DNA from 4 places in the Pseudomonas sp. Emmai genome. Region 4 is predicted to be linked to each of the others. Evidence: predicted binding sites of a transcription regulator. Region 4 holds the regulator's gene; each other region holds the start of a gene.
The links. The regulator sigma-54, encoded in region 4, starts transcription at its own class of promoters, with help from an activator protein. The targets are predictions, from matches to a motif close to ANTGGCATNNANNTTGCTNT.
Positions count from the first base shown of each region.

Region 1 (5,551 bases), 2.9 Mb from region 4:
GCCTGCCCGATCACCACAGAATCCGCGCCCGGACAAAAACCCCGGGCATAAAAAAACCCCTCTTGCGAGGGGTTCTTTATGCCGCGCGTTCCAGCATCAGGTCATCTGAATGATGGTCTGCATGATGGTGCTCTGGGTGGAGATGGTCTTGGCGTTCGCCTGGTAGTTGCTTTGCGCCTTGATCAGGTTGACCAGTTCGTTGGTCAGGTTGACGTTGGACTCTTCCAGGGAGTTGGACTGGATCGAGCCCAGGGTGCCGGTTTCCGGAGCGTCGTAGCCCGGGATACCCGAGGCGAAGGTCTCTTTCCAGCTGGTGCCGCCGACCGCCTGCAAGCCTTGTTCGTTGGTGAAGCTGGCCAGCGCAACCTGGCCGATGGCCTTGTTCTGGTTGTTGCTGAAGTTGGCGAACAAGGTGCCGGTGCCGTCGATGGTCAGGTTGGTGATCTGGCCGGTAGCGTAACCATCCTGGGTCGGAATCGTGCGCGAGGTGTCCGCGTTGTACTGGGTGGTCTTGCCCATGGAAATGGTAATGCCAGCCGGGTTGGCACCGGCGCCGTTGGCCGTCCAGGTGCCGTTGGTCACGGTGCCTGGCACCCAGCCTGTCATTTTCAGGTCACTGCTGATAGTCGGGAGCGTAGCCGGCGGGACCGGCGGCGTGCTCACCTGCAGCAAATTGCCATTGGTGTCGAATGTCAGCGTCGAGGCGATCGGCGGGGTAGCAGGGTCGGTTGGATCACTGCCCGTCGCATCCGGGTTACGACCGTCCACCAGGGTGTAGACCTTCCAGGTATTGGCACCGGTTTTCACCACGTACTGATCCATCGGGTGCATGTTGCCCTGACTGTCATAGATCGGGGTGGTGAACTGCTTGGTGAAAGATGCCGATTTGGTCGGGTCGAATGGAACCCCCGTGGCCGCTGTGTTATCGACCGGCAAGGACGTCGAGTTCAAGTTAATCGACGAAGTCACCACCGTCGTGGTCTTCGGTGCCAGGTTCGAGGTGTCGAGTTTCAGGTCAGTCAACACGCCGTTAATGATCTTGCCGTTGGCATCCACGCCATAGCCTTGCAGGCGGGACGTCTGGTCGCTGTTGGTGATGAAACCGTCCTTGTCGACCTTGAACGTACCGTTACGGGTGTACGACAACGAACCGCTATTGCTCAGGGTGAAGAAACCCGAGCCGTTGATGCCCATGTCCAGCACGTTGCCCGTGTTGTTGACGTCACCCTGGGTGAACTGCTGGGAAACGTTGGACAGGCGCACGCCGCTGCCAACCACCTTGGTGCCGCTGCCGAGCTTGGTCGCCGAGTAGACGTCTTCAAACTCTGCGCGAGAGGATTTGAAACCGGTGGTCGCCACGTTGGCGATGTTGTTACCGGTCACATCCAGTTGTTTGTTGGCTGCATAGAGACCGCTAAGGCCGATATTGAAAGACATATTCCACTCCTTTGTGCCGTGTTAGTCGGCTCTATATACCAATGGTTTGAACTTTGGACAGGGCAACCGGGCCCAGGCCTGCGAGGTTGAGCATCAGCTCGCCGCCCGTCTGGCTGAGGGTCACACTGTTGACGGTCGCCGGCAGGTACACCGCCAGGTCCGTCGCCTTGCCGTCGATCGGCGTACTGGCCTTGATGGTGTAGGCGCCGACCGGAACGGCAGTGCCGCTCGAATCCTTGCCATCCCATGTGAAGCTGGAGTTGCCGACGGCTCGGGAGCCCAGGTCGATGGTTCTGACGGTCTTGCCGTCTTTGTCGGCAATGGTCACGGTGCCGCTGGCGATCGACGAGGTCAGGTTCACCGAGCCGTTGACAGGCTTGGTCGGATCATCGATCTGGATATTGTTGGTCTGCACGATCACGGAACGGCCCACCAGGGAGGAAGCCTGCAATGCCTGCGAAGAGTTGTAGTTGCCGGCAATCGAGCTGACCGTGTCGTTCAGCGTGGTGATGCCTTCCAGGCTGCTGAACTGCGCCAACTGCGCCACGAACGCACTGTTGTCCTGCGGATCCAGCGGGTTCTGGTTTTTGAGTTGGGTCACCAGCAATTGCAGGAACGCATCTTTGCCCAGCGTCTGGCTACCGGTGGCGCTGTTGGTCGCCGAAGCAATGCCGCCCGCCGTGGAGTTGCTGGTCTTGACCGACGAGTTCGCCAGAATGTCGTTAATGCTCAGGCCGCTGGTGGAATCGGTAACACTCATCTGAGTCGCCCCTTATCACTGACCGAGGGTCAGGACCTTCTGCATCATGGTTTTGGCGGTGTTCATCATTTCGGCATTGGTCTGGAACGAACGGCTCGCGGAAATCATGTCGGCCATTTCTTCGACGACGTTGACGTTCGGGTAGTAGACGTAGCCCTTGGCGTCGGCAGCCGGATGGTTCGGCTCGTAGCGCGCGTCAAGGTTGCTCTGGTCTTCGACCACGCCCAGCACTTGCACGCCTTGGCCGGCGGCGTCCTGGTTCTGGAACAGCGAATCGCTGCCGCCGCTCTGGCCGCCCTGGAACATGGTGGCGAACACCGGGTGACGGGCGCGGTAGGTCTGGTCGATGCTCGACGAGACGGTTTCGGCGTTGGCGATGTTCGAAGCGACGGTGTTCAGACGAGTCGTCTGGGCACTCATGCCGCTACCGGCGATGTTGAAAACACTGGCGAGGGACATGACTTACTCTCCACGCAGGGCTGAAACCAGCCCTTTGAATTTGCTGTTGAGCAGGGTGAAGCTGGCCTGGAAGCCGACCGCGTTTTCCGCGTAGTTCGACTGTTCCAGTTGCGCGTCCACGGTGTTCTGGTCGATCGACGGTTGCATCGGCGTGCGATACAACAGCGACTCGTCGCCATTGCCCAGGCCTTGCGCTTCGATATGACGGCTGTTGGTCATGTTCAAGGCGAAAGAACCGCTCTTGGTTTTCTCGTTCTGTGCGGCAAGCACTTTGGAGAAGTCCAGATCCCGAGCCTTGTAGTTCGGGGTGTCGGCGTTAGCGATGTTGTTGGCCAGGACTTCAGCACGCTGGGCGCGGAAGCCCAGGGCTTGTTCGTGGATACCGAGCGCTTTATCGAAGCTGATGCTCATGTCGGGAAACCTTCGGGTGACCTGATTTTTCGTAACTTGAACATAGCAAGCGGCGTGCCAATTCAAAAAACCCCGTAAACCGGGGCTTTGCGGGCATCGGCAAAGCGGCAATGCCAGAAAAGCGGCAACGGGTTTCCGCCGCCTGCCGCTTTTCTGCCGCTTTCCCACGGCCAACACCGATTCAATTGCAGGAGCGAGGCTTGCCCGCGAAAGCGTTGGGTCAGTCAATGATGATGCTGTCTGGCACATCGCCTTCACGGGCAAGCCTCGCTCCTACGTCATGCAAAAGCAGCACGCATAAAAAAGGAGCCCCTGAGGGCTCCGTTTTTATGCGCGCTGCTTTTGCATCACTTCGCCTGGTAAATGATCCCCGGGCTGCACTGGACCATCTGGTAATGATCCGGCAAACCGTTCAACGCTTCAGAAGCGCCAAGAAACAGATAACCGCCCGGCTTCAACGTGCTGTGGATGCGCAACAGGATGTCCTTCTTCACCTCGGCGGAAAAGTAGATCAGCACGTTGCGGCAGAACACGATGTCGAACTTGCCCAGGGCCGCGTAGCTGTCCAGCAGGTTGAACGAGCGAAACTCCACCCGGCTCTTGATCGGCGCCTTGATCGCCCAGCGGCCCGGCCCTTTCGGGTCGAAGAAACGCTGCAGGCGTTCGGGCGACAGACCGCGGCCGATCGCCAGGCTGTCGTACTCGCCGGTCTTGCAGTTGGTCAACATGGTGCCGGACAAATCGGTGGCAACGATCTGCGCCCCCATCTTCAACTGGCCCATGTTGGTCCGCTCGAACTCGTCGATCGACATCGACAGCGAATACGGTTCCTGACCCGACGAACACGCCGCCGACCAGATCCGCAGGCGTTGGCCGGGAGCCGCCTTGATGGCTTCGGGCAGCACCTTGTTCTTCAAGACTTCAAACGGATAGGTGTCACGAAACCACAGGGTCTCGTTGGTCGTCATGGCATCCACCACCATTTCGCGCAAACCACTGCGCGGCTGGGTCTGGATGCGCTGGACCAGCTCACCCAGGGATTTGATGCCCTGCTGTTCCATCAGTTTGTTGAGACGGCTCGAAACCAGGTACTGCTTGTTTTCACCGAGCAAAATGCCACAGGCTTTCTCCAGGAAGACCCGGAACTGTTCGAAATCCAAATTACCTGTAGACAAAGATACCGCCTCTTAAATCGTGTTGACCGCCAGGGGCAGAAGGCCCCTAGCTGATATCTGCTGCTTTGATCCGGTCGACTACCCGGGATGCCAGGTCATCAGGACGGAATTTGGCAAGGAAGTCATCAGCACCGACTTTCTTGACCATCGCCTGATTGAACACACCCGACAACGAAGTATGCAGGATGATATGAAGCTTTTGCATGCGAGGGTCGCTGCGGATCTCGGCCGTCAGGGTGTACCCGTCCATCTCCGGCATCTCGATGTCGGAAATCATCATCAGGAACTCTTCTTCCGGCTTCTTGCCCTCATCGACCAGCTTGCGCAGGTAATCCAGCGCCTGTCGACCGTCGTTCAACGCCACCACTTCGACGCCGACCGTTTGCAGGCAACGCGAGACCTGCTTGCGCGCCACCGACGAGTCATCGACCGTCAACACCCGCAAGGACAACGCCTTGTGCTGGGTTTCGACATCGACCACACCCACCGAGATCGCTTCCGGTGTCGGCGCCACTTCCGCCAGGATCTTCTCGACGTCGATGATTTCGACTAACTGATTGTCGACCCGAGTCACAGCCGTGAGGTAATGATCGCGTCCAGTGCCCTTGGGTGGCGGATGAATCTCCTCCCAGTTCATGTTGACGATGCGCTCTACCGAACGGACCAGGAAACCCTGGGTCTTGGTGTTGTACTCCGTGATGATCACGAAGGGATTGCTTTGGTCGAGCAACCGACCGGAACCAGTGGCCATCGCCAGGTCCAGGATCGGAATGGTCGCCCCACGAATATTTGCCACACCGCACACGACGGGACTGGACTTGGGCATCAAGGTCAGTTTGGGGCATTGCAGCACCTCACGAACCTTGAACACGTTGATGCCATACAGCTGCTGACCGTCGAGACGGAACAACAACAGCTCCAGGCGATTCTGCCCTACCAGTTGCGTGCGCTGGTTTACCGAATCCATTACACCAGCCATGCCCAGACTCCTACACCAACAACGCTAAGTTGTGTTGCGACGCACATTCATCACTAAACGGCACGGCGCTTGCTTTTTAACCCGTATGAACGAACAAACGACATTTTTCCGACGCCTGACATCAACCTACCGCAATTTGCTGTGCGTGGTGTCGGCCGTTTGCTTATTTCCTGTTGGCAGCCCTGCCGTTGCTGACGCGGTTACCTTGCCTGATATGCTTATCGGCGTGACTCAGGGCTTTCTTGAATTCACCGTAGAAGACTATCTGGCCACCAGTCAAACGGAAGGCCGCTACGAAATCGAGGTCAAGCAGCTCGATCCACGCCTGCG
Region 1 covers NZ_CM143685.1:5,571,229-5,576,779, forward strand. The annotation lists gene flgE (flagellar hook protein FlgE) at 97-1,437, opposite strand; gene flgD (flagellar hook assembly protein FlgD) at 1,469-2,197, opposite strand; gene flgC (flagellar basal body rod protein FlgC) at 2,213-2,656, opposite strand; gene flgB (flagellar basal body rod protein FlgB) at 2,660-3,067, opposite strand; gene cheR (protein-glutamate O-methyltransferase CheR) at 3,415-4,242, opposite strand; gene ACY4LX_RS25595 (chemotaxis protein CheV) at 4,289-5,221, opposite strand; gene flgA (flagellar basal body P-ring formation chaperone FlgA) at 5,307-5,551, shown strand, end outside.
Region 1: flgB (flagellar basal body rod protein FlgB) is a predicted target of sigma-54. The motif match lies at 3,110-3,129, and genes of this name have one in related genera.

Region 2 (5,551 bases), 670 kb from region 4:
GCTGAGCAAAAGCAGTGCGCCGATCAGCCAGCGGCTCAAGGCGTATGCACCCGCTGCACGGTGAAGGTCACGCTGGGGCTTTGCTGGATGACGTCCTCTCCGCTGATCACCTGGACCGCGAGGCTGTGTTCGCCGCGATCCACATTCACCAGTTGCAGGATCGGCACGTTGCTCGGCTGGCCATAAGGCTGCTCGTCCAGCAACAACCGGAACTGATGCGGGCCTTGCAGGCGCGGCTTGATCAGCACATTGACGGTGAAGGTGCCGTTGTTGGCGCGCAGGGCTTCGGTGGTGGGCAGGCCCGTCAACTCCAGCACCTCGTAGGCGTGGCGGGGTTGTTCACGGCTGTTGGGCTCGACGGGAGCGGCGGGCGGCGCCGAGGGCGCGACGCTGTTGAGCGGCGGCAACTCCACCGGCTGCGCTTTGACGCCATCGGGCGGTTGATTGCTGTAGGCGGTGTTGCCGTTGGCGTCGGTGTACTTATAGATCTGCGCTGCGGCGGGCAGGGCGATCAACAGCAGCATCAGGAGAAAACCACGACCCATAAAAATCGACCGGAAGCGAAGGCGTTGGGTTGCAGCATAGGTCAGGGCTGGCGATAGACCCAAGTTGTAAACATTTTGGAATGGAAAAGCAGGATTGATCGTTCCCATGCTCTGCGTGGGAATGCCTCAAGGGACGCTCCGCGTCCAGTGACGCGGAGCGTCACGGGCTGCATTCCCACGCGGAGCGTGGGGACGATCACCAACAGGGCGATCAGGTAAACGAGCGCCCACAAAAAAGGCCTCCCGAAGGAGGCCTCTTTTTGTCACGCCGCGTAGCGCAGCGCTACCGGATCAGCAGCTGTAGTACAGCTCATATTCCAGTGGGTGTACGAAGGTGCGGACCTTGATTTCTTCTTCGCTTTTCAGAGCGATGTAAGCGTCGATGAAGTCGTCGGAGAATACGCCGCCTTTGGTCAGGAACGCGCGACCCTTGTCCAGCTCTTCCAGGGCTTCTTTCAGGCTGCCGCAAACTTGTGGGATCTCTTTCGCCTCTTCAGGCGGCAGGTCGTACAGGTTTTTGTCAGCTGCGTCGCCAGGGTGGATCTTGTTCTGGATGCCGTCCAGGCCAGCCATCAACAGTGCAGCGAAGCCCAGGTATGGGTTGGCTGCCGGATCCGGGAAGCGGGCTTCGATACGGCGAGCGCGAGGGCTGGACACGTAAGGAATACGGATCGAAGCGGAACGGTTGCGCGCCGAGTAGGCCAGCATTACCGGAGCTTCGAAACCTGGGACCAGACGCTTGTAGGAGTTGGTCGACGGGTTAGTGAAGCCGTTCAGGGCCTTACCGTGCTTGATGATGCCGCCGATGAAGTACAGGGCGGTGTCGGACAGGCCGGCATAGCCTTCGCCAGCGAAGGTGTTCTTGCCATCTTTGGCGATGGACAGGTGAACGTGCATACCCGAACCGTTATCGCCGTACAGAGGCTTAGGCATGAAGGTCGCGGTGCGGCCGTAAGCCACAGCTACGTTGTGCACGCAGTACTTGAGGGTCTGAACTTCGTCAGCCTTGGCGACCAGGGTGTTGAACTTCACACCGATTTCGTTCTGGCCGGCAGTCGCCACTTCGTGGTGGTGAACTTCGATGACCAGGCCCATTTCTTCCATGGCGTTGCACATGGAGGTACGGATTTCGTGGTCGTGGTCGAACGGAGGCACCGGGAAGTAGCCGCCTTTGATACCTGGACGGTGGCCGTGGTTACCGCCTTCGATGTCCTGGTCGGACATCCACGAACCCTGTTCGGAGAAGATTTTGAACATCGAGCCGGAGATGTCGGACTTGAACTTCACCTGGTCGAAGATGAAGAACTCAGGCTCTGGACCTACGAATACGGTGTCGCCGATACCGGTCGACTTCAGGTATTCCTCGGCACGCTTGGCGATCGCACGTGGGTCGCGATCGTAGCCTTGCATGGTCGAAGGCTCGATGACGTCGCAAACGATGATCAGCGTTGGGTCTTCGGTGAACGGGTCGAGAACGGCAGTGCTGTCGTCCGGCAGCAGGATCATGTCGGAGGCTTCGATGCCTTTCCAGCCAGCGATGGAGGAACCGTCGAACATTTTGCCTTCTTCGAAGAAAGCTTCATCCAGCGCATCGCGAGCCGGCATGGTCACGTGGTGCTGAGTGCCTTTGGTGTCCGTGAAGCGCAGATCAATCCACTTGACGTCATGATCTTTGATGAGTTGAACCGACTTCGACATAGTGTCCTCCGGGTGGCTTCGGGCTTAGTAGTGGATGCCCTTAGAATGTGGGTGATGCCGGCGCGAATACTCTGCCAAGGCAACCTGCCTCACAAGGGAGCAAATTGCATGCCAGTGCCCCACCATGGGTTTTTTGCCCCAATTTCACGCTTATAGAGGTGCAAAGCGTCGCAAAGCTGAAATAAGCGCCCTGTAATGTAGCGTCTATTTCCACAAATGACCCGTTTTGGTGCGCGCGAAACCTTCTGCATATTAACTGGTTAAACCTTGAGCAATTTCCGCTATAATCCGCGCCCCCCTTTTTCGGCTGGCCCAGCGCGCGCTGTTTTCATGAAACTAATCGTAAAAGTCTTTCCCGAGATCACCATCAAGAGCCGCCCGGTACGGATGCGTTTCATCCGCCAGTTGGCCAAGAACATCCGTGCCGTGCTCCGCGATCTGGACCCGGCTGTGGTGGTGAACGGTGTGTGGGACAACCTCGAGCTGGAAACCCGCGTCACTGAGCCCCGGGCCCTGAAGGAGATGACCGAGCGCCTGAGCTGCATGCCGGGCATCGCGCATTTCCTGCAGGTCGACGAATACCCGCTGGGTGACTTCGACGACATCGTCGCCAAGTGCAAAGCGCACTACGGCGATGCCCTGGCCGGGAAGATCTTTTCGGTGCGCTGCAAGCGCGGCGGGCACCACACCTTCACGTCCATGGACGTGGAGAAATACGTCGGCAGCCAGCTGCGTCGTCAGTGCGGCGCCGCCGGGATTTCCCTGAAAGAGCCGGAAATCGAAGTTCGCATCGAAATTCGCGACCAACGGTTGTATGTGATCCACAGCCAGCACAACAGCATCGGCGGTTATCCGCTGGGAGCGCTGGAACAGACGCTTGTACTGATGTCCGGCGGCTTTGACTCGACAGTCGCCGCCTACCAGATCATGCGCCGTGGCCTGATGAGCCATTTCTGCTTCTTTAACCTGGGCGGCAGGGCCCATGAACTGGGCGTCATGGAAGTCGCGCACTTCATCTGGAAGAAGTACGGCAGCTCCCAACGCGTGTTATTTGTCAGTGTGCCGTTCGAGGAAGTACTGGGAGAAATTCTCGGGAAAGTCGATAACAGTCATATGGGCGTAGTTTTGAAGCGTATGATGTTGCGCGCTGCATCGAAGATTGCCGATCGGCTCGATATCGATGCGCTGGTCACCGGTGAGGCGATCTCCCAGGTTTCGAGCCAGACGTTGCCGAACCTGTCCCTGATCGACTGTGTGACCGAGAAGCTGGTCTTGCGACCGCTGATCGCCAGTCACAAGCAGGACATCATCGACCTGGCCAACGAAATCGGCACCGCCGACTTCGCCAAGCACATGCCCGAATACTGCGGGGTCATCTCGGTGAACCCCAAGACCCACGCCAAGCGCAACCGCGTGGAGTACGAAGAACAACAGTTCGACATGGCGGTCCTCGAGCGTGCGCTCGAAAACGCCAAACTGGTGCCGATCGATCGCGTGATCGACGAATTGGGCCAGGACTTGCAGATCGAAGAAGTCAGCGAAGCTCTGGCGGGCCAGATCATCATCGACATCCGTCACCCGGATGCCGCTGAAGACGAGCCGCTGGAACTGGCTGGCATTGAGGTACAGACGATGCCGTTTTATGCATTGAACGCTCGTTTCAAGGAACTGGACCCTACTCGCCAGTACCTGCTGTATTGCGACAAAGGCGTGATGAGTCGCCTGCATGCCCACCATTTGCTCAGTGAGGGGCATGCCAATGTGCGCGTTTATCGACCGAGCTAAGTGCCCGGGGCTGTTTGCCTGTGGCCTGCGTCACCGGCCCCCCGACGCCGCCGTCAAGCTGTAACGGCTTTGCCGGACTCTACTGTTAATCGCTGCCAAGACTTGTCAGCACACCGAATCCTCTGATCGAGATACACAAGTGATCGAAAATCTACGCAACATCGCCATCATTGCTCACGTTGACCATGGTAAAACCACCCTGGTAGACAAACTCTTGCGTCAATCCGGCACCCTGGAGCGCAACGAGCTCAACGACGAGCGCGTGATGGACTCCAACGACCAGGAGAAAGAGCGCGGTATTACCATTCTGGCGAAAAACACCGCCATCAACTGGAACGGCTACCACATCAACATCGTGGACACCCCGGGCCACGCCGACTTCGGCGGCGAAGTTGAACGCGTAATGTCGATGGTTGACTCCGTTCTGCTGCTGGTTGACGCTCAAGACGGCCCTATGCCGCAAACCCGTTTCGTGACCAAGAAGGCTTTCGAAGCCGGCCTGCGTCCAATCGTGGTGATCAACAAGGTCGACCGTCCAGGCGCGCGTCCGGACTGGGTTCTGGACCAGATCTTCGACCTGTTCGACAACCTCGGTGCTACCGAAGAACAGCTGGACTTCAAAGTCGTCTACGCCTCGGCCCTGAACGGCATTGCCGGTCTGGAACACACCGACATGGCTGAAGACATGACTCCGCTGTACCAGTCGATCGTCGACAACGTACCAGCACCGAAAGTTGACCGTGACGGTCCGTTCCAGATGCAAATCTCGGCACTGGACTACAACAGCTTCCTGGGCATCATCGGCGTTGGCCGTATCGCTCGTGGTCGCGTCAAGCCGAACACCCAGGTTGTGGCGATCGATGCCGACGGCAAGCGCCGTAACGGCCGTATCCTGAAGCTGATGGGTCACCACGGTCTGCACCGTGTCGACGTTGACGAAGCAGCTGCCGGCGACATCGTCTGCATCAGCGGCTTCGATTCGCTGTTCATCTCCGACACTTTGTGCGACCCACTGAACGTTGAAGCGATGAAGCCGCTGACCGTTGACGAACCAACCGTTTCGATGACCTTCCAGGTTAACGACTCGCCGTTCTGCGGCCGTGAAGGCAAGTTCGTCACCAGCCGTAACATCAAAGAGCGTCTGGACAAAGAACTGCTCTACAACGTTGCCCTGCGCGTTGAAGAAGGCGACACCGCCGACAAGTTCAAAGTCTCCGGCCGTGGTGAGCTGCACCTCTCGGTACTGATCGAAACCATGCGTCGCGAAGGCTTCGAAATGGGTGTTGGTCGTCCGGAAGTGATCATCCGTATGGTTGACGGCGTTAAGCACGAACCGTACGAAAACGTGACCATCGACCTGCCAGAAGAATCGCAAGGTTCGATCATGGAACAGATCGGTATCCGTAAAGGCGACCTGACCAACATGGTTCCGGATGGCAAGGGCCGTGTGCGCCTTGAGTACAACATCCCGGCTCGTGGCTTGATCGGTTTCCGTAACGAGTTCCTGACCCTGACCTCCGGTG
Region 2 covers NZ_CM143685.1:674,221-679,771, forward strand. The annotation lists gene ACY4LX_RS03025 (DUF4124 domain-containing protein) at 1-39, opposite strand, end outside; gene ACY4LX_RS03030 (DUF4124 domain-containing protein) at 36-545, opposite strand; gene glnA (glutamate--ammonia ligase) at 837-2,243, opposite strand; gene thiI (tRNA uracil 4-sulfurtransferase ThiI) at 2,574-4,028, shown strand; gene typA (translational GTPase TypA) at 4,168-5,551, shown strand, end outside.
Region 2: glnA (glutamate--ammonia ligase) is a predicted target of sigma-54. The motif match lies at 2,340-2,359, and genes of this name have one in related genera.

Region 3 (5,551 bases), 970 kb from region 4:
ACGTGCAGGATGTTGCCGAACGGATCGAGTTGCGCGCGCACCGGGCGCGGCAGGTCGAGCTGCCAACTGAGCACGTGCTGGCGCTCGCTGTCGTGAGGGGTCAGCCGTAAATACTGGATGCTCGCCCGCACCTGATCTTCGTAGTGATAGGTGGTCTCGTGGCTAATGGAAAGTCTCATGCAGCCTCCAGGTAGGAACTGTGAATGGCGTTGCCCAACTGGCGCACCAGCGGGATGAACTCGGTCAACCAGGCGTGCAGGCCCTCGTCGAGAATTTCGGAGATGCCGGTGTAGCGCAGGCGCGCGTCCATTTCCGCCGCCAGGCGTTGCGCGGGACGGCCGTTGGCCCCCGGCAACTGGGCGAGGATCTGGTCGATTTCTTCGGTGCAGGCACGCAGTGAACGCGGCACGTCGGCGCGCAGCAGCAACAGCTCGGCGACATGCCGGGCGCCCGGCGCATCGCGGTAGATCTCGGTGTAGGCCTCGAACGAGGACAAGGCCCGCAGCAACGCACTCCACTGGTAATAGGCGTGAGCCGTACCGTCGCTGACCGCTTCGGCCTGATCGCCGGCCATTTCGTAGCGCGCGTCGAGCAGGCGCAGCGTGTTGTCGGCCCGCTCGATAAAGGTGCCTAGACGAATGAAGCGAAACGCATCGTTACGCATGATGGTGCCGTAGGACGCGCCGCGAAACAGGTGGGAGCGTTCCTTGATCCACTCGCAAAACCGGCTCATGCCATAGCGACTCAAGCCCTGTTCCGCGATCCCGCGAATTTCCAGCCAGGTGGCGTTGATGTTTTCCCACATGTCGGCGGTGATTCGCCCACGCACCGCGTGGGCACTGGCCCGCGCCGAACCGAGGCAGCTGTAGATGCTCGCCGGGTTGGCCGCGTCCAGGGCGAAGAAATGCAGCAGCCGTTCGGCGTGCAGCTCGCCGTGGCGCTCCAGGTAATCGTCCAGGGTGCCGGTGATCAGCAGCGGCATGGCGAGTTCATGCAGGCCATCGCCACGACCGTCCTGCGGCATCAGCGACAGCGAATAACTGATGTCGAGCATCCGTGCGAGGTTTTCCGCCCGCTCCAGGTAACGCGACATCCAATACAAATCCGAGGCAGTTCTACTTAACATGGCAGGCTTCCTTCAATCCTCGACCACCCAGGTGTCCTTGGTGCCGCCGCCCTGGGAGGAATTCACCACCAGGGAGCCTTCACGCAAAGCAACACGGGTCAAACCACCGGGCACAACCCGGGTTTCGCGGCCAGACAATACAAACGGACGCAGGTCGATGTGGCGTGGCGCGATGCCGTTTTCGACAAAGGTCGGACAGGTCGACAGCGACAAGGTCGGTTGCGCAATGTACGCGTGGGGCTTGGCTTTGATCCGTGCGCGGAACGACTCGATTTCCGCCGCCGTCGCCGCCGGCCCCACCAGCATTCCGTAACCACCGGAGCCCTGAGTTTCCTTGACCACCAGGTCGGGGAGATTGGCCAGGACGTGGGACAGCTCCGAGGGATTGCGGCACTGGAAGGTCGGCACGTTTTTCAGGATTGGCTCTTCATCCAGATAGAAACGAATCATGTCGGTCACGAACGGGTACACCGACTTATCGTCCGCGACCCCGGTGCCGATGGCATTCGCCAGCACGACGTTGCCGGAGCGATAGGACGACAACAGCCCCGGCACACCGAGCATCGAATCCGGGTTGAACGCCAGCGGATCGAGGAACGCGTCGTCGAGGCGCCGGTAAATCACGTCGACCGCTTTCGGCCCGTCCGTGGTGCGCATGAACACCTTGTCATCGCGCACAAACAGGTCCGCGCCTTCCACCAGTTCCACGCCCATCTCTCGCGCCAGAAAGGCGTGCTCGAAAAACGCGCTGTTGAAACGGCCCGGCGTCAGCACCACCACGCTCGGGTTATCGATCGGGCTGGAGCTTTTCAGGGTGTCGAGCAACAGGTTCGGGTAGTGGTCGATGGGCGCGATGCGTTGCGCCGCGAACAACTCGGGGAACAGGCGCATCATCATCTTGCGGTCTTCGAGCATGTAGCTCACGCCGCTCGGGGTACGCAGGTTGTCTTCGAGCACGTAGTACGTGCCGTCGCCGTCGCGCACCAGATCGACGCCGGAAATGTGGGAATAGATGTCCCGGTGTAAATCCAGGCCTTGCATCGCCAACTGGTATTGCTCGTTGGCCAGCACCTGCTCGGCCGGGATGATGCCGGCCTTGATGATGCGCTGCTCGTGATAGAGGTCGGCGAGGAACATGTTCAACGCCTTGACCCGCTGGATGCAGCCCCGTTCGACGATCCGCCATTCACTGGCGGGGATGCTGCGGGGGATGGTGTCGAAGGGAATCAGGCGCTCTGTCCCCTGCTCATCCCCATAGAGCGTGAAGGTTATGCCGGCGCGATGAAACAACAGATCGGCCTCGCGTCGCCGTTGTGCCAAAAGCTCGTCAGGCGTTTCGGCCAGCCAACGGGCAAACTCCCGGTAATGCGGGCGGACCAGGCCGCCGGCATCGTACATCTCATCAAAATAGGTGCGGATCATGCCGTACTCCTTGTCACCCGGACATCTAGGCATCGCAAGGCCCGTGCCATCGGCATAAACGCTTAGATTTCAATCAGTTGGATAATCGCCCCAAAAGCACCGCACCAATGCTGTGCGGCAAACGCCCCAACCTGATCGCCCCCGCTTCATTGCGAAGCAATGTTGTCGCCTATCACCAGCATAGTCAGAGTTGATTTCACTGCCCGGGGGATGGTGCGGATAATCCGCGCAATCGTTGCAAAACCTCTCGAACTTCCCTTTGGCCGCCTGTTCAGGCGGTTTTTTTTGCCCAGGATTCTTGTTTCAGCGTTTTGCCAACAGGGTTTCAGGCAACCACAAACGAAAACGGCCAACCCGAAGGTCAGCCGTTAGTGAATGTTGTCGCTGTTCATAGTGTTATGCGAGTAGCCCTCGTACCTCCTGCTTGACGCCCCATCCTTCGATGATGCCGCCCAAAGGTTCAACCACCGCCTCGAAGTCCTGCTCAAAGTCGCCGATACCGTCATAGGTGGCGTACATCACTTTGCTCAGTTCCAGGTGCCATGCGCCGTCGTCGCGCACGCTGATCTGGGCATTCAAGGATTCACCACAAAAATGACCTGCCGCCCTGCGTGCCCGCTCCTCGTCCGGGAAAATCGCGTAGAACTCGATGGGATGGAATCGTGAAAAGTCGAAACCGCCTTCCTTCATGCGGCGCAGTACGCTGGTGCTGATGTCTTCTTGATAGGCTGTGCTCATGAAACGTCCTCCTAAAACCCTATGGATAGACTTTCCGTACACCCGACGCCCGCAACCGAATGGTGAAGGCGATACGGCAACCAGGTTGCCGCCGGGATTTAAGCATGTAGCTGACAAGACCAGACCTTAGCGATCCGTTCGCTGATCTCGCTTGCAGAGTAGCCCCAAGTCGGAGCCGCTGCCAAGGCCTGGTTGAGAATGAGACAGGTGAGGTTCAGACAGGAGTGATGCCGAGGATTTGAATGCTGTTCTGGGTCTTGAGACTTTTGACGCTGGCGTCGCTGGTTCGCCCTTCCAGATCGTTCAGATCCAGTTCGGCAGCCACAGGAAGGAGTCGGGCCTTGATGAGTTTGGCCGCGTGCTCGTTATCCGGGCACTCGTCGCACTCAAAGACTTCGTCGAGCGTTTCGCCGTGATCATCCACGAAAGTGATTTTCCACTTTTGCATCAGTGCCTCCTCGATCAAACCCGCAAATGGGCTTACAACTATCTGGACTTTTGGGCGGACTGATCGTTCAAACGGATTGGATGCTGACTCATGAAAAAACAAAAACCCCTGTAGGAGCGAAGCTTGCTCGCGAAAGCGGTGTATCAGTCAATACACATGTCGACTGATGCACCGCTTTCGCTAGCAAGCTTCGCTCCTACAGGGGTTACGCGTTATCCAGGGGTTACGCGTTGTTCAGGGATTGTGGATAACTTAGTCGTTGCTTGGCTTGTTGATCGCGTTCAGCACGTATTGCGGCATGGCGAACGCACCGATGTGGATTTCCGGGTTGTAGTAGCGGGTGATGATGCCGCTGCCGGCGAAGCGCTGTTGCAGGGTTTCGCGGGACAACTTGCGATACGCGGTGTTGGTCGCGCCCCAGGCGAAGGTCATGGCGCCGCCGATGTAGGTCGGCACGGCCGCCTGGTAGAAATGCCAATCCGGGAACAGGCTGCGCAGGCGCCCGGCAGTGGTTTGCACTTCGCCCAGCTGCATGAACGGCGTGCCGTTCTGGGTCACCAGGATGCCGCCTTCGTTCAGGCAGCGGTGGCAGGCCTGGTAGAAGTTTTCCGAGAACAGCACTTCGCCCGGCCCGATCGGGTCGGTGGAGTCGGAGATGATGACGTCGAATTTCTCGGTGGTGGTCGCAACGAAACGCATGCCGTCATCGATCACCAGGTTCAGCCGTGGGTCGTCGTACGCGCCTTTGGAGTGGTTTGGCAGGAACTCCTTGCACATGTCGACCACGGTGCCGTCGATCTCGACCATGGTGATGTGCTCGACGCTGCCGTGCTTGGCCACTTCACGCAGCATGCCGCCGTCGCCACCGCCGATGATCAGCACGCGCTTGGCGGAGCCATGGGCGAGGATCGGCACGTGGGTGAGCATTTCGTGGTAGATGAATTCGTCGGCTTCGGTGGTCTGGATCACACCGTCCAGCGCCATGACCCGGCCCATGCGCGGGTTTTCGAAGATCACCAGGTGTTGGTGTTCGGTGCGCACTTCGTGCAGCAGTTTTTCCATGCGAAAACGCTGGCCGTAGCCTTCGTAGAGGGTTTCCAGGTATTCGCTGGTCTTGGTGGTGGTCATGGGAAGTGCTCCGATGAATGCGGCGGCAACGGACGGTTACCCGCCCATGATGGCCAATCGAGAGGCTCGATTGCCCGGCAAAGGGGCGCATTCTACGTTGCGGAACATGACAGGTCGAACGTCACGTGATGACGAACCGCGATCCTGTAGGAGCGAGGCTTGCCCGCGAAGGCGTCGTGTCAGTCGATATCAATGTTGAATGACACGACGCCTTCGCGGGCAAGCCTCGCGCCTACAGAGGGTGGTGTCAGATACGGACATTCCCCCGTGGCCCGGCGATGGCCCAGATGATCAGGCCCAGTACCGGCAGCAGCAGGATCAGCAGCACCCAGATGATCTTCATCCCGGTTTCTGCACCGCTTTTCAGCACGTTGATGATGGCCCAGATGTCCAGGGCAAGAATGATCAGGCCAACCAGACCGTTAAAACTGGAACCCATAGTGTTGCTCCGAAGAAAGTGGCATGCAGTCTTAGGATAGTCGGCTCCTGCGAGGGTTCCGTTTTATTGCGTTAAACGTGGATTGCCACTTTCAAGGCTTCCAGAGAAGGCGCAGCGGCGATGCCGACCTGAGCGCACAGTTCGAGTACGCGGGGCACGTCGTTGCCGTAGACCAGCACCACTTGCAGTTCGTCGTCGAGCAACTGGCTGAAGTTCATCAGCGTGTAACCGCCGTTTTCCTTGTTCATGC
Region 3 covers NZ_CM143685.1:2,305,468-2,311,018, reverse strand. The annotation lists gene ACY4LX_RS10550 (transglutaminase family protein) at 1-179, opposite strand, end outside; gene ACY4LX_RS10545 (alpha-E domain-containing protein) at 176-1,126, opposite strand; gene ACY4LX_RS10540 (circularly permuted type 2 ATP-grasp protein) at 1,139-2,548, opposite strand; gene ACY4LX_RS10535 (ribonuclease E inhibitor RraB) at 2,945-3,286, opposite strand; gene ACY4LX_RS10530 (hypothetical protein) at 3,501-3,734, opposite strand; gene speE (polyamine aminopropyltransferase) at 3,987-4,862, opposite strand; gene ACY4LX_RS10520 (PLDc N-terminal domain-containing protein) at 5,110-5,301, opposite strand; gene ACY4LX_RS10515 (hypothetical protein) at 5,373-5,551, opposite strand, start outside.
Region 3: ACY4LX_RS10540 (circularly permuted type 2 ATP-grasp protein) is a predicted target of sigma-54. The motif match lies at 2,580-2,599, and genes of this name have one in related genera.

Region 4 (5,551 bases):
AGCAAAAAGTTTCGCAGATTTATGCTGTTCGGTTGTATCGCTGCGATATTTGCGGCGGTCGGCTACTGGAACATCAGCCCGGAACGCTTCCTTGACAAGCCGGTCGTCGCGGTCGATGAAAGTGCAATCGACTATTACGCCATTAACGCCCACAGCGTGCAGTACCTGCCCGACGGTGGCCTGCAGTACGACTTGACGTCCGACAAGGTCGAGCACCTCAAGGCGACCGACGTGTCGTTGCTGACCAATCCGGACCTGAACATGTACCGCGGCACCGATTTTCCATGGCACGTCACCAGTTTGCGCGGTGAAGTGAACGCGGACGGCACCCAGGTAGAACTGATCGATTCGGTGCGTATTGCACGCACCGATGAAAAGAACCGTAATTTGATCGTTACCAGCACCCGGATGACCGTGTTCCCGCAGCAGCAATATGCGCAGACCGATCAACCCGTTAGAATCGACGGCGCTGGTGGTGTGTCGACTGGCAACGGAATGAAAGCGTATTTGAAAGAAAGCAGAATACATCTGCTATCGAACGTAAGAGGACAGTATGAGGCTCGTTAAAACCCTCCCTATTTTGCTCAGTCTGGGCGCAGCACTGGGAAGCGTGAGCGCCTGGGCTCTGCCGAACGATCAAGAGCAGCCTATCCGTATTCAGGCCGACGATGCCCAACTGGACGACAAGAATGGCGTTGCCACCTATAAAGGTGACGTGATCATTACCCAGGGTTCGATGAAGGTCAAAGGCAATACCGTGACCATCACCCGCACCCCGACCGGCGACATCGATGTGGTGACCTCGGTGGGCAATCTTGCTTACTTCGAGCAACTGCAGACCGCTGGTGACACCAAGCCTGTTCAGGGCTGGGGCGTGACCATCCAGTACCATGCCGCGCAAAACCGCGTTGTACTGATCGACAAGGCCAAAGTCGTCGACAAGGACAACAACACCACCCAGGGCGAGAAAATCGTCTACGACACGGTCAAGAAACTGGCGAGCGCCGGCCGTGCCACGGGCAGCAAGGTCACCGAGGCGCGTCCGCGCATCGACATGGTGATCCAGCCGAAGCCGAAAACCGACGAGAAAAAGGCCCAGTAATGGCAACTCTGAAAGCTCAGCATCTGGCCAAGAGCTACAAGAGCCGCCAGGTCGTGCGCGACGTCAGCCTGTCCATCGACAGCGGTCAGATCGTCGGCCTGCTGGGCCCGAACGGCGCCGGCAAGACCACGTGCTTCTACATGATCGTCGGCCTGGTGCAGGCCGATCAGGGTCGCGTACTGATCGACGACCTGGACGTCAGCCACCAGCCGATGCACGGTCGTGCGAAGGCCGGTATCGGCTATCTTCCGCAAGAAGCGTCGATCTTCCGCAAGCTGTCGGTAGCCGACAACATCATGGCCATCCTCGAGACCCGCAAGGAACTCGACAAGGCGGGTCGTCGCAAGGAGCTGGAAAGCCTGCTGCAGGAATTCCACATCAGCCACATCCGTGACAACCTCGGCATGAGCCTGTCCGGAGGTGAACGCCGCCGGGTGGAAATTGCCCGGGCTTTGGCCACCAACCCGAAATTCATCCTGCTCGACGAACCTTTCGCCGGCGTGGACCCGATTTCGGTGGGCGACATCAAACAGATCATCCATCACCTCAAGGCCAAGGGCATTGGCGTGCTGATCACCGACCACAACGTCCGTGAAACCCTGGATATCTGCGAAACCGCCTACATCGTCAACGATGGCCAACTGATCGCCGAAGGTGACTCCGCCACCATCCTGGCCAACGAACTGGTCAAGGAAGTGTATCTGGGTCATGAGTTCCGCCTTTAAGCACTGAGGTGTCTGGCTGATTGTCCGAGCGCTTGTCTCGATAAAAAATCAATAAGTTTTTATTGTTACAGCGCTCTAGGCAAACGATGCAGTTTCGGGCATATAATTTGCTTAAGTTTGGCGCTCCGGCGCCCTGTAGTGGATGGCGCATGCGCGCCGGCGAATAAGGTGTTAAGCCCCTGCCATGAAACCATCGCTAGTCTTGAGAATGGGCCAGCAGCTGACGATGACACCTCAGCTGCAACAGGCCATCCGCCTGCTCCAATTGTCGACCCTGGACCTGCAACAGGAAATCCAGGAGGCCCTGGAGTCCAATCCGATGCTCGAACGCCAGGAAGAAGGCGACGACTTCGATAACGCCGATCCCTTGGCCGACAAAGCCGAACAGCAACCCAATGCCGATGTTTCAGAACCCTCCTACCAGGAAACCGCCCCGACGGTGGACAACCTCGAGGAAGGTGACTGGAACGAGCGCATTCCCAACGAACTGCCCGTCGACACCGCGTGGGAAGACGTCTACCAGACCAGCGCCAGCAGCCTGCCCAGCAACGATGACGACGAATGGGATTTCACCACTCGCACATCGGTCGGCGAAAGCCTGCAAAGCCACCTGCTCTGGCAACTGAACCTGGCGCCGATGTCCGACACCGATCGCCTGATTGCCGTGACCCTGATCGATTGCATCAACAATCAGGGTTACCTGGACGAAACCCTCGAGGAAATCCTCGAAGCTTTCGATCCGGAACTGGACATCGAACTGGACGAAATCGAAGCCGTCCTGCACCGCATCCAGCAATTCGAACCGGCTGGCATCGGCGCGCGCAACCTGGGCGAATGCCTGCTGCTGCAATTGCGCCAGCTGTCCGCCAAGACCCCTTGGCTGGCCGAGGCCAAGCGCCTGGTCAGCGATTACATCGACCTGCTCGGCAGCCGCGACTACAGCCAGTTGATGCGCCGCATGAAGCTCAAGGAAGATGAACTGCGCCAGGTGATCGAACTGGTCCAGAGCCTGAACCCGCGCCCAGGATCGCAGATCGAGTCCAGCGAAGCCGAATACGTCGTGCCCGACGTGATCGTGCGCAAGGACAACGAGCGCTGGCTGGTGGAGCTGAACCAGGAATCGGTGCCGCGGCTGCGGGTCAACGCTCAGTACGCCGGTTTCGTACGCCGCGCCGACACCAGCGCCGACAACACCTTCATGCGCAACCAGTTGCAGGAAGCCCGCTGGTTCATCAAGAGCCTGCAAAGCCGCAACGAAACCCTGATGAAAGTGGCCACCCAGATCGTCGAGCACCAGCGCGGCTTCCTGGAGTACGGCGACGAAGCCATGAAACCGCTGGTCCTGCATGACATCGCCGAAGCGGTGGGCATGCACGAGTCGACGATTTCACGGGTGACCACCCAAAAGTTCATGCATACCCCACGGGGCATATATGAGCTGAAATACTTTTTCTCCAGCCATGTCAGCACCTCCGAAGGCGGTGAATGCTCGTCCACAGCGATCCGCGCGATCATCAAAAAACTGGTTGCCGCGGAAAATCAGAAAAAGCCGTTGAGTGACAGCAAGATCGCTGGTTTACTGGAGGCACAAGGCATTCAGGTGGCTCGCCGCACCGTCGCCAAGTACCGCGAATCCCTGGGAATCGCGCCTTCGAGCGAACGCAAGCGGTTGATGTAAGCCACAGCACAGCGTTCCAGTGGTAGATCATCTGATCTGCCGCTTTATGCACTGGCAACGAAGGAGAAGCTGTATGCAAGTCAACATCAGTGGACACCAACTGGAAGTGACCGAACCCCTGCGCGCCTACATCGGCGAAAAGCTCGAACGATTAGAGCGGCATTTCGACAAGATCACCAACGTGCAGGTCACGATGACGGTCGAGAAGCTGAAGCAGAAAATCGAAGCCACCCTGCATATTCCCGGCAATGAAGTAGTCGCCAACGCGGAACATACCGATATGTACGCGGCGATCGACGCATTGACCGACAAGCTGGATAAACAACTCAAAAAGCATAAGGAAAAGACCCAGAGCCTCCTCCAGGGCGCGACCGGTCGTTAACATCCCCAACCCATGATCCGACTTGAAAACATCCTGACCCCCGGCCGTTCCCTCGTGAACGTGCCGGGCGGCAGTAAAAAGAAAGCCCTCGAGCAAATTGCCAACCTGATCGCCCGGGAAGTGCCGGATCTGGAGATGCAAGATGTCTTCGAGGCTCTGATTGCCCGTGAAAAACTCGGTTCCACCGGTTTTGGCAACGGCATCGCTATCCCCCACTGTCGCCTGAAGGGCTGTACCTCGCCCATCAGCGCCCTGATGCACCTTGACGCACCTATCGATTTCGACGCCATCGACGGCGCCCCGGTGGACCTGCTGTTTGTACTGCTGGTCCCGGAAGCCGCCACCGATGCGCACCTGGAGTTGCTGCGCCAGATCGCCAGCATGCTTGACCGCAAGGAAGTCCGCGAGAAACTGCGCAGTGCCCCGAGCAACGAAGCCTTGTATCAGGTCGTCCTGAGCGAGCAAAACGGTCACTAATCATGCGCTTGATCATCGTCAGTGGCCGCTCCGGCTCAGGTAAAAGTACGGCGCTCAATGTCCTTGAGGACAACGGCTACTACTGCATCGACAACCTGCCCGCCGGCCTGCTGCCGGAACTGGCCGAACGCGCCCTGATTCATACCGAACTGGCACAGCCGCTGGTCGCCGTGTCCATCGACGCCCGCAACCTGCCCAGCCATCTGTCGCGCTTTCCCGAACTGCTCGAAGAAGTGCGCAGCCGGCATATCCAGTGCGATGTGTTGTATCTGGATGCCGATGAAGAAACCCTGCTCAAACGTTTCTCGGAAACCCGCCGCCGGCACCCGCTGAGCAACGCCAACCGTTCACTGGCCGAGGCGATCAACGACGAGTCCCAACTGCTCGGGCCGATTGCGGACCTCGCCGACCTCAAGATCAATACCACCAACCTGAACCTGTACCAGTTGCGCGACACCATCAAGTTGCGCCTGCTGAACCAGCCGGAGCCCGGCACTGCGTTCCTGGTGGAGTCTTTCGGGTTCAAGCGTGGCATGCCAGTGGACGCCGACGTGGTGTTCGACGTGCGCTGCCTGCCCAATCCTTATTGGAAGCCGGAACTGCGAGCGCAGTCCGGGCTCGATCAACCGGTGGCCGACTATCTGGCGGCACAGCCGGACGTCGAGGAGATGTTCCAGGACATCTACAACTACTTGTTCAAGTGGCTACCCCGTTTCGCCGCCAGCAACCGCGCCTACGTCACCATTGCCATTGGCTGTACCGGCGGTCATCACCGCTCCGTGTACCTGACCGAACGTCTGGGCCAGGCCCTGCAACAATCCCTGAAGAATGTCCAGGTTCGCCACCGCGACCTCAGCTAAAGGATTCACTACGCGATGCCTGCTCTGGAAATTGAAATCATCAACAAGCTGGGCCTGCATGCCCGCGCTTCTGCGAAATTCGTTGGTGTTGCCGGTGAGTTCAAGGATTGCACGATCCGGGTCGGACGCAATCCCGAGTCCATGGTCGACGGTAAAAGCATCATGGCCATGATGATGCTCGCTGCCGGCAAGGGCACCATCATTCACCTGAGTACCGAAGGTGAACAGGCCGACGAAGCCTTGCAGGCATTGGTGGCCCTGATCAACGACTACTTCGGCGAAGGTGGTTGAACATCAAAAGATCGCAGCCTTCGGCAGCTCCTTGCC
Region 4 covers NZ_CM143685.1:1,339,657-1,345,207, reverse strand. The annotation lists gene lptC (LPS export ABC transporter periplasmic protein LptC) at 1-567, shown strand, start outside; gene lptA (lipopolysaccharide transport periplasmic protein LptA) at 554-1,102, shown strand; gene lptB (LPS export ABC transporter ATP-binding protein) at 1,102-1,827, shown strand; gene ACY4LX_RS05865 (RNA polymerase factor sigma-54) at 2,012-3,505, shown strand; gene hpf (ribosome hibernation-promoting factor, HPF/YfiA family) at 3,579-3,887, shown strand; gene ptsN (PTS IIA-like nitrogen regulatory protein PtsN) at 3,900-4,364, shown strand; gene rapZ (RNase adapter RapZ) at 4,367-5,224, shown strand; gene ACY4LX_RS05845 (HPr family phosphocarrier protein) at 5,240-5,515, shown strand.